DNA from 3 places in the Chryseobacterium sp. SG20098 genome. Region 1 is predicted to be linked to each of the others. Evidence: riboswitches for the same ligand, from Rfam matches in the RefSeq annotation. Region 1 holds a riboswitch; each other region holds the start of a gene.
What was found. Region 1 has a riboswitch for S-adenosylmethionine ahead of RHP76_RS17015 (SusC/RagA family TonB-linked outer membrane protein). Riboswitches for the same ligand answer to the same signal wherever they lie in the genome.
Positions count from the first base shown of each region.

Region 2: linked by a shared signal. The riboswitch ahead of RHP76_RS17795 (alpha/beta fold hydrolase) and the one ahead of RHP76_RS17015 (SusC/RagA family TonB-linked outer membrane protein) in region 1 are both predicted to bind S-adenosylmethionine.
Region 3: linked by a shared signal. The riboswitch ahead of RHP76_RS14030 (TonB-dependent receptor plug domain-containing protein) and the one ahead of RHP76_RS17015 (SusC/RagA family TonB-linked outer membrane protein) in region 1 are both predicted to bind S-adenosylmethionine.

Region 1 covers NZ_CP134622.1:3,717,925-3,721,209, forward strand. Annotated here, with positions in the region: gene pckA (phosphoenolpyruvate carboxykinase (ATP)) at 1-690, shown strand, start outside; gene RHP76_RS17005 (hypothetical protein) at 741-1,181, opposite strand; gene RHP76_RS17010 (type II 3-dehydroquinate dehydratase) at 1,256-1,663, opposite strand; SAM riboswitch class I at 1,907-2,005, shown strand; gene RHP76_RS17015 (SusC/RagA family TonB-linked outer membrane protein) at 2,089-3,285, shown strand, end outside.
Region 2 covers NZ_CP134622.1:3,870,591-3,873,875, forward strand. Annotated here, with positions in the region: gene RHP76_RS17790 (MGH1-like glycoside hydrolase domain-containing protein) at 1-1,641, opposite strand, end outside; SAM riboswitch class I at 1,830-1,936, shown strand; gene RHP76_RS17795 (alpha/beta fold hydrolase) at 1,997-2,935, shown strand; gene RHP76_RS17800 (ACT domain-containing protein) at 2,941-3,285, shown strand, end outside.
Region 3 covers NZ_CP134622.1:3,068,804-3,072,088, forward strand. Annotated here, with positions in the region: gene RHP76_RS14030 (TonB-dependent receptor plug domain-containing protein) at 1-1,175, opposite strand, end outside; SAM riboswitch class I at 1,269-1,374, opposite strand; gene RHP76_RS14035 (alpha-amylase family glycosyl hydrolase) at 1,464-3,285, opposite strand, start outside.

The DNA.
Region 1 (3,285 bases):
GTTAACAATGGAGTAGCAGATTATACAGACGGATCTATCACTGAGAACACAAGAGTTTCTTATCCAATCTATCATATCAACAAAATTGTATTGCCTTCTAAAGCAGGTCATGCCAAAAAGATTGTTTATCTTTCAGCAGATGCATTCGGAGTACTTCCTCCGGTTTCTATCCTGAATGAAGATCAGGCGCAGTACCACTTCCTTTGCGGTTATACCTCAAAATTGGCAGGAACTGAAAGAGGAATTACAGAACCTCAACCATCTTTCTCACCTGCATTTGGTGAAGCATTCCTTACCTTACACCCGACAATGTATTCTAAAACATTAATCGGCAAAATGAAAGAGCACGGCGCTAAGGCTTATTTGGTAAACACAGGTTGGAATGGTACCGGAAAGAGAATTTCTCTTAAAGATACCAGAGCAATTATTGATGCCATCATTGACGGTTCTATTGATAATGCTCCTAAAACTCAGGTTCCAATTATGAACCTTGAAATTCCTACTGAATTGCCAAACGTTTCTACAGGTATTCTAGATCCTAGAGATACTTATGAGAGCGCTTCAGAATGGGAAGAAAAAGCAAAAGATCTTGCTTCAAGATATATCAAGAACTTTGAGCAGTATTGTGATACTGAAGAAGGTAAAAAATTAGTAGCTTCAGGACCTCAATTGCAGGAACAAACTATCTAATAGTTGCCAATCAACATACAAAAAGCCTCATCAGTGATGAGGCTTTTTTTTTATTCATATTTTTTACAGTTTTCAATCAGTTCGTTCTGTTCATCCAGTTTTAGGACGGTTGATTTGATTGATTCTTCAGTGAGGTATTTTATAATCATAAAGTGTTTTGAAGAAAAGTAAGACTCTTTGTCCAATATTTTATCTAAATACTGCGGGGTAGTGAAGGTCATCCCATATTTTGTTTTGTCGGAAAATTCAATGCTTACTTCTATAGCATCAGATTCAATATTTTCAATTTCATCATCAATATGAATAGAAGTTATTTCCGGTTCATTGTTTAAACTAAAATAAAAATCAGAATACCACCTCAGTTTTCCTTCGTCATTCCAGATTCTTATATTTTCCGCATTTTTTTCTTCAACGATATAGTTTTTTCTTTTCGTCAATTGCCCGGAATATATTCCAATGTCTTTGCAATAAACCTTATCTTTTATCTTCATAAATTACTCTGATACTTATCCATAATTATCTGTAGAAATCTGTGCAATTCATGGGAAAAGGATAAGTAACAAAATTACTTCAAGCTTAATAAAGCCAGCCTATATCCATCCATTCCAAAGCCTGATAAAACGGCATCTGTATTGGCTGCCGTTACAGATTTCTGTCGGAATTCCTCTCTTTTATAAATGTTACTGATATGTACTTCTACTTTTGGCTTGCGAATGTTTTTCAAGCAATCAGCAATAGCATAAGAATAATGAGTAAAAGCTCCGGGGTTAATTACTAAGGCATCAAAATCATCCTCCTGAAGTCTGTTGATAAGTTCTCCTTCAATATTAGACTGGTAATATTTTAATTCATGGGTCTGGAACTCGGATCTTAAATTTTCCAAATAGCTTTCCATAGAAACATTTCCATAGATTTCCGGTTCTCTTGTGCCTAACAGATTGAGGTTAGGGCCGTTGATGATCAAAACTTTCATACCATAAAATTAAAAACTTTTTTCAATTAAAGATCAAAAATTTCTGGACAGATTTAATTTGTTGTATTGAATTATTGATAATGATATTTGTCATGTTTAAGAAAGTAGCAAAGCTTGTAACTCTTTATTGTGATGGGTTTTATTAAAAAATTACGTTAATTTTTGAAAATTTATCATGAAAAATAAATAAGTCTACTTGTTTTGTAGACTAAAAGTTTTTAGCTTTGCAACCATATTTCGATCGGCTTATAAAGAAAGATGGAGGGAACTGACCCTGTGAAGTCTTGACAACCTACCCGTGGGGCAAGGTGTTACGTTCAGCCTTTTAAGGAAAAATAAGCATTTGGTTTATCGTATTTATCGATGCCCTTTGCTGATTTTTCTGCAAAGGGCTAAATTTTAATATATGATAACTAAAATTGATTATGATTAGCAAAAATTTATTCAATTCTAAAGCCTGGATGCCTCCGGTTGCTGCTTTTTTTCTGGGAGTAACCAGTGTAAGTGCACAGAATTCCAGACCGAAAAAAGATAGCCTTCATGAAAAGGAGATTGATGAAGTAGTAGTGGTGGCTTACGGAAAAGCTAAAAGAAACAGCTATACCGGCTCTGTAGCGACCATTTCAAGTGATAAGATTAATAACAGACCTGTAACCAATATCACCAAAGCATTGGAAGGCCAGGTTGCGGGGATTCAGACCACCAGTGCATCAGGACAGCCAGGTGCGGTTTCTACCATCAGAATCAGAGGTATTGGTTCCATCAGTGCTTCCAGTGATCCTTTATATGTAGTGGACGGGATTCCTTTTGATGGAAACCTGAACTCCATTAGCCCAAGCGATATTGAATCTATAAGTGTTTTAAAAGATGCTACAGCAAGTGCTTTGTATGGTTCAAGAGGAGCCAACGGGATTATTATCATCACTACAAAATCAGGGAAAAAAGGAGAAGCCAGAGTTAATTTTAATATCAGTCAGGGATTCTCAGGAAGAGCTGTCAAAGATTATGAACAGGTAAACACGGATCAATACTTTCAATTATATTGGGAAGCATTAAGAAACGGATATCAGTCCGGTAAAGTTTCTTCTCAGCAGGCTGCTCAGATGGCAACGGATAATCTTGTTTCTACCCTTGGAATTAATCCATATGGAACTGCTTATCCAAAACCGGTGGGAACAGATGGGAAATTATTGCCTGGTGCATCACCACTCTGGAATGACGACTGGAGAGATGTTTTACAGAGAGTGGCATCAAGAAACCAGATGGATCTTGATATCAGCGGAGGTAGTGATAAAAGTAATTACTTCTTTTCACTAGGGTATCTGGATGATAAAGGGATGGCGATTGAATCCGGTTTTAAAAGATATAATACCAGATTAAAAATCAATTCGGAAGTGAAGAAATGGTTAAATGTTGGAGTCAACTTAAGCTATACCAACAGTATTCAGCAGGCACCAACTTCTTCAGATTCCAAGGCGAGCAATATCATCAATGCCGCAAGGTTTATTCCTTCTTTCTATCCTTATTATGAAAGAAATGCTGACGGAACTTACGTTTTAGATGCTGACGGAAATCCGATTTATGATTTTGGAAAGTACAGGCCCACAAATGCACTTCAAAAT
Region 2 (3,285 bases), 150 kb from region 1:
TGCCTGTTCAAGATGCTGCCCGTCCTTTAGTTCCATATTCCGGTCAAAAGCTCCGATATTATCGAGACCAAGAAACCCTCCGCCAAAGATATTTTTTCCGTTTTTATCCTTTCGGTTCACCCACCAGGTGAAATTAAGAAGCAGTTTCTGAAAAACTTTCTCTAAAAATAATAAATCCGGTTTTCCGTTAGTTTTTTCATCAATTTTGAAAACACGGAAGCATGACCAGGCGTGTACTGGCGGGTTCACGTCACTCATATTCCATTCATAGGCTGGAAGCTGTCCATTAGGATGCATGTACCATTCCTTAGTAAGGAGCAAAAGTTGTCCCTTGGCAAATTCCGCATCAATGATGGAAAACGGAACACAGTGAAATGCCAGATCCCATGTGGCATACCATGGATACTCCCATTTATCGGGCATAGAAATAATATCCTTATTATGGAGATGATTCCATTCCGTATTTCTTACATATTCGTTGAAATTTCTTGGGGCTTCAAAGTTGGGATCACCTTTCAGCCATTTTCCAATATTGTAATGATAGAACTGCTTATTCCAGAGAAGTCCTGCAAAAGCCTGTCTCTGAACATTTCTTTCATCTTCGTTAACGGTATCATTTTGAATTTCTTTATAAAATTCTTCAGCTTCAGCCTGTCGCGTATTGAATATTTCATCAAACTTTTCAAAAGGCTCATCAGCTTCAGCCGGGCATAATCTGAATTCAAAAACTTTGGATTCTCCGGCACCAATAAGCTCATCAATCAGAAAAGAAGCTTTTGTCCCTTTCTTTGCGGGATTTATCGTATTCGTTTGATGGATAATATAATTATTGATTCCGTCTTTGAAATAAGTGTTTTCACCTGCAGGAGCTCCATAAAGCTTAGAATTGTTGGTTTCATTATCACAAAATACGCTTTGTGCATTGGTATTTCGGGAATAAAGTTTTTTAATGGAGATACTGTCGTGTCCAATATTGATACTTCCGTCATGAGAAGCATTAAGCTCTGCCTTATAGGTGTTGTATCCCCATTTCCAGTTATTTCTGAACCATGCTGTAGGTGCCACCACAATAGGTGCTTCATGCTGACTTCGGTTACAGACCGTTACTCTGGCAAGAATATCATTGTGATCGGCCTTGCAATATTCAATGAAAATATCAAAATATTCATCATTATCGAAAATTCCGGTATCGAAAATTTCATATTCCGGTTCCTTTTTACTGCGTCTTCCGTTTTCTGCAACAAGGTCATCGTAAGGAAATTCATTGATCGGATATTTATACACCATTTTCATATAGCTATGAGTAGGTGTATTATCCAGATAATAAAAGATCTCTTTGATGTCTTCCCCATGATTTCCCTGAGGATTGCTCAACCCAAAGAATCGTTCCTTTACCATTTTGTCTTTCTTGTTCCAGAATGAAAAAGCAAAACACAAAAGCTGCTTTATATCAGAAATTCCGGCAATACCTTCTTCTCCCCATCGGTAGGCATAGCTTTCTGCATTATTATGGTTGGTAAAATTCCAGGCATTCCCGTTCGGGCTATAATCTTCACGTACATTTCCCCACTGCCGGTTGCTTACATAAGGTCCCCAGTTTTTCCATTTGGTATCTTGTAATCTATCTTTTTCGGCGGTCATATCTCATCACTTTTCCATACGAAGTTAGTTTTTTTGAGAAGTAATTCCAATTTTTTTCATCTGAATAATTATTAATATACTCTTGGAATACTTGTATTTAAGGGCTTTTTTAAATATTAAAATAATTTTTTTTTGAAATTAAAAGAAAAGAACTACCTTTGCACCATTCGTTCATTCAAATATTGAAAATGTTATCAAGAAAGGTTGAGGGATTAGACCCTATGAAACCTTAGCAACCCTTTGCGCAAGCAAAGAAGGTGCTACGTTCTACCAAATAATTTTGGACAGATAACTCACTGAAGTTCTTTTCAGCCATTTCCTGTGGCATTTTCAATTGTATTAAAATTTAATAGAATTGAAAACAGAACTAAACTATATTAATCTTACGTATCAAACTCATTCCCAAAAGGAATACCATATCCCGTTGAGCTATCAGCTCTTTGGGAAAGATCTGTTTACAGCCCCTGTCATTTTAGTCAATCATGCTCTTACCGGAAATTCAAACGTATCCGGAGAAAAAGGCTGGTGGAAACAGCTGGTGGGAAAAAATCAGATTGTTGATACTGATCAATATACCGTTCTATGCTTCAACATACCCGGAAACGGATATGACGATTTTTTAATTGAAGACTATGAAGACTTTACTCCTTCAGATATCGCAGCGATATTTTTGAAAGGACTTGAAGCGTTACATATCAAAAATTTATATGCCATTATCGGAGGCTCTCTGGGAGGAGGGATTGCGTGGGAAATGCTTTCCAAGCAGCCGGATCTTGCAGAAATATTTATTCCTATTGCCTGCGATTACAGAACGCACGACTGGCTTCATGCACAGTGTCTGGTTCAGAAATTTTTATTAAATGATAAGGAAGAACCATTACAGAAAGCAAGAATTCATGCCATGTTGTGCTACAGAACACCGCAGTCGCTCAATGACAGATTTCAAAACCAATATAACCAGGACAAACAACGCCTGGAATCAGAAGACTGGCTGGTTTATCATGGTAATGCACTAAACGAAAGGTTTAGTTTAAAGAGTTACAAACTGATGAATCATCTCTTGATGAATATAAATGTTGTTGAAGAAGCACTGGAGAACATACAGGCACGAATGCACATGATCTCCGTAGATACAGACTTATTCTTCCCGGCTTCTGAAATCCGAATGTGTTTTGAAAACTTAAAAGAGAAAAATAAGGATGTGTCTTATCACGAGATCCAATCTATACACGGCCATGATGCCTTCCTAATGGAATATCAACAATTAAATAATATCATTAAAAACATTTTATAGAAGTAATGAAAAATGCTAACGAGATAAAATTTTTGAAGAACAGATCAATCGTCAAATTTGAAGGAGAAGATTTCCTGGGAGAAATCGGTATTGACGGACGAATTTTTAAAGCGCTTACTTTAGCGCGTATAAGTGTAGGTGTAATCTCTCAGCAGGCTGTAGAGAACGGAATTTCTATTCTGGTGCATGAAAATGATGCAGAGAAAGCAGTGGCTTGTCTTATTGATGAATTCGAAGCAGAAAGAAAGTCAGGAAAAGTTTCCCAAATATATAGTATCAATAATGTTTCTGTGATTGGTTTTGTTGCAGAAGATTTCAATAAAGTTTTTGCAGAACTTGCCAGAAACAAT
Region 3 (3,285 bases), 650 kb from region 1:
CCGGCATAAAAACGGGTGGGAGATTTTGCTCCCAAAGAAGCATTATTCGTATTGTTTACATTATAATTGAAAGTATTGCTTCCAAAGGTGTTACTAAGGTCAAATAGCCAGTCGTTAACATTATATTTCGCACCTACAGCATAAGAAACGTCATATACCTGAGAGGCCAGAGTAGCCTGAAATCCGTTCGGATAAATGGATGAAACTACATTAGATTTTTCGCTCGGCAGTCTTCTGAAACCAAACCCTTCTCCTTCTTTAATACTGAAACCTCCGAAAGAATAGAGTTTAAAATGATCATTAAAAGGATATTCTGAGTTGAAAAACAGCTGTCCCTGTCTGATCTGGGCATCTCCGATCTGAAAATTAAAATCATCACGTGTTAATCCTCTTTTTGCAATTTCTGCATCATCTGCAGCTCTGGCAGCTTTTACGGCTTCAGCATCACCAGCAAATTCATAGGCAAAATTATCCCCGAAAATATCCAGGTCGTGATTTTGCGTTCTAGTGGTTTTTCCTCTGTGACTTAGCTGTAATGAAAGATTAATATAGCCTTCTTTCTTTCCTAATGAGGTTCCATAGTTAACTCCTGCCTGGTAAGTATCACCATCATTTCTTCCGGTTAATCCATAGGTAAGGCTTGCTGAAGCTCCTGTATTTTTCTTAAGAATTATGTTGATCACTCCTGCAATGGCATCAGAACCATATTGCGCAGCTGCTCCGTCTCTTAACACTTCTATTCTATCAATTGCAATTACGGGAATGGTACTCAAATCTGTTCCTACAGAACCATTTCCCACGGTATTCTGATAATTTACCAAAGAAGTAGAATGTCTTCTCTTTCCGTTAAGCAACACCAAAACCTGATCGGGTCCCATACCTCTTAAAGTAACAGGGTCAATATGTTCGGTACCATCAGAAGCAGACTGTCTCACTGCATTAAACGATGGAATCACATAATTCAGGAGATCCTGAGCAGTCATTTGGGGAGAACTTCTCTGGATTTTGTCGATATTAATTACATCTACAGGAACCGGTGTCTCCAGCTTTGTTCTTTTGACATTACGGTTTCCGACGATGATGATATCTTCGATCTGATTTCCTTTTTCCTCACTTTCCTGAGCCGCGACCAGAATTGCTCCAAGCAATAATACAGCTGTGCTTAATTTTTTCATTTTTATTCTTGCCAATTAATAATACGAATCTGACGGATCTTTCCGCAGATACACAAGACTTCAAGAAATGGAATTTATATAGAATATTGACTTCACTTATCTCCCCCAAAGGGTTGGAATTAGCACCTTTACACTTCTGGAACCGTGTAGGTTGCTAAGGTTTCACCGGGCCAAATCCCTCCACCTTTCTTGATAAATCTACTGCAAAAGTAGACTATTTTTTTGAACTTACAAAAAAAAGCAAATCTGCTGATCCGCAAATTTGCCTTTATTATTTTATAATTTATTTTATTCAATAATCATCTTTTGAATGGCTATTCCTGTATCTGATTTCAACTGCACAAGATACGTGCCTGCTGGATAATCAACCTTCGCATCGTAAGTTCCGCTCTCTTTATCCAGTTTGAAATTATCCAGTTTTTTACCGGTCATATCAAAAATTGAAATTTCACCTTTTTTTGCTTTATTGAAAACGAGGTGAGCGATTCCGTTGCGAACCGGATTATCCGCAATCTGAAGAGATAATTTGTTGACCGCATTGGTATCTACAGTAGACAACGCACCTGCATAATTTCCAAAGATTCTGAATTCTCCGGGCTGTAAAGTGATCGGAGCCGTTGTGGAAACTATATTCGAAATACTGTTATCCATTAAATTCTGCCATTGACCAGTGTAAGGGAAATAAGGCACTACATTCTGTGCGGAAGTCGTGTAATTGGCCAATACGACAACATTCTTTATTCCTGTTGTAATAGCTGCATCATACACATAAATTCTTGTGATAAGACCAGTAGGATCATTCGTAAGGTTATTGGATTCTATACTGTAAGTTCTAGATTTAAAAACCTGATGACTGTTTCTGATGTTGATGATTTTAGCCCATGTATCATAGACTGCTTTTCGGTTCGCATTGGTATCATATCCTAAAGTGAATGCTACAGGTTTTTCATCGGTTCTGCATCCGCTGTCGATGGTACCATTCGCACATCTGTTGATGCTGAATTCATAACCTAATTCTCCAAACTGCCAGATCATTTTCGGACCAGGGATAGTAAAGAACGTGGCCCCGAAAGTTTTCATTCTTTCAAGAGCGGTATTCAGGTTTTTTACATCATAGCTTCCGTTCGCTGCACCGTATGCAAGGTTTTTAAACATCAGTCTTTCTTCATCGTGGCTTTCTCCGTAGCCTACGGCACTCATATTGGTGAATCCGTGAAGACTGTGATTCATACGGTCGTAGTTGCTGTTTTCCTGATAGCCCATCGTATTCTGATTGTAAGGATCGGTCTGTTTATTCCAAAGCATAACGCCTTTTCCTTCTGCTATTCTGTAATTCGCCCATTGCTGTTCTTCTGCATCAGTTCCAAGGTGTTCGAAGATCATATAAGAATTGGGATCAATGGCCCATTGTTTATCAGCATAATTTTTCATGATATCCACTCTGTCCTGCTGGTAGGCATTGGTACAGGCCTCATCATTTTCAGAACAGCTTTGCGTAAATCCTTTGGTTAAATCCCAACGGAATCCGTCTATGTGATATTCCGTAAGCCATTGCTGAAGACATCTTTCAACGTAATATTGCGTTGAAAGACTTGTATGGTTAAAATCATTGAAGACATTGTATGAATGTTTCGGTACCTGGTTAAAGTAAGGATTGTTCGGTGCAACATCACCATAGCCGTCACCATCAGGATCAATATTCCAAAGTCTAACTAAAGGAGAGCGTCCTGTAGCATGATTAAACGCTACATCCAGAATGACTGCAATTCCGTTCTGATGACATAAATCTACAAATTCTTTGAATTTTTCCGGAGTTCCATAGGCTTTGTCTAATGCATAATGGAAAGAAGTATTGTATCCCCAGGAAAGATTTCCGTCAAATTCCATGATGGGAAGCAGTTCTATAGCATTGATCTTTAAATTCTTTAAATACGAGATTTTATCAATCAATGACTGCCAGTTTTTTTCTTGAGTAAAGTCTCTCAATAATAATTCATAGACTATAAGATCCTGTTTCGCAGGTCTTTGAAAATTGGTAACCTGCCAATTATAAGCGGTCTGGCCTGTTTTAAATGTTGACACTTCAAAACCCTGCCCGGCAGGAAATGCT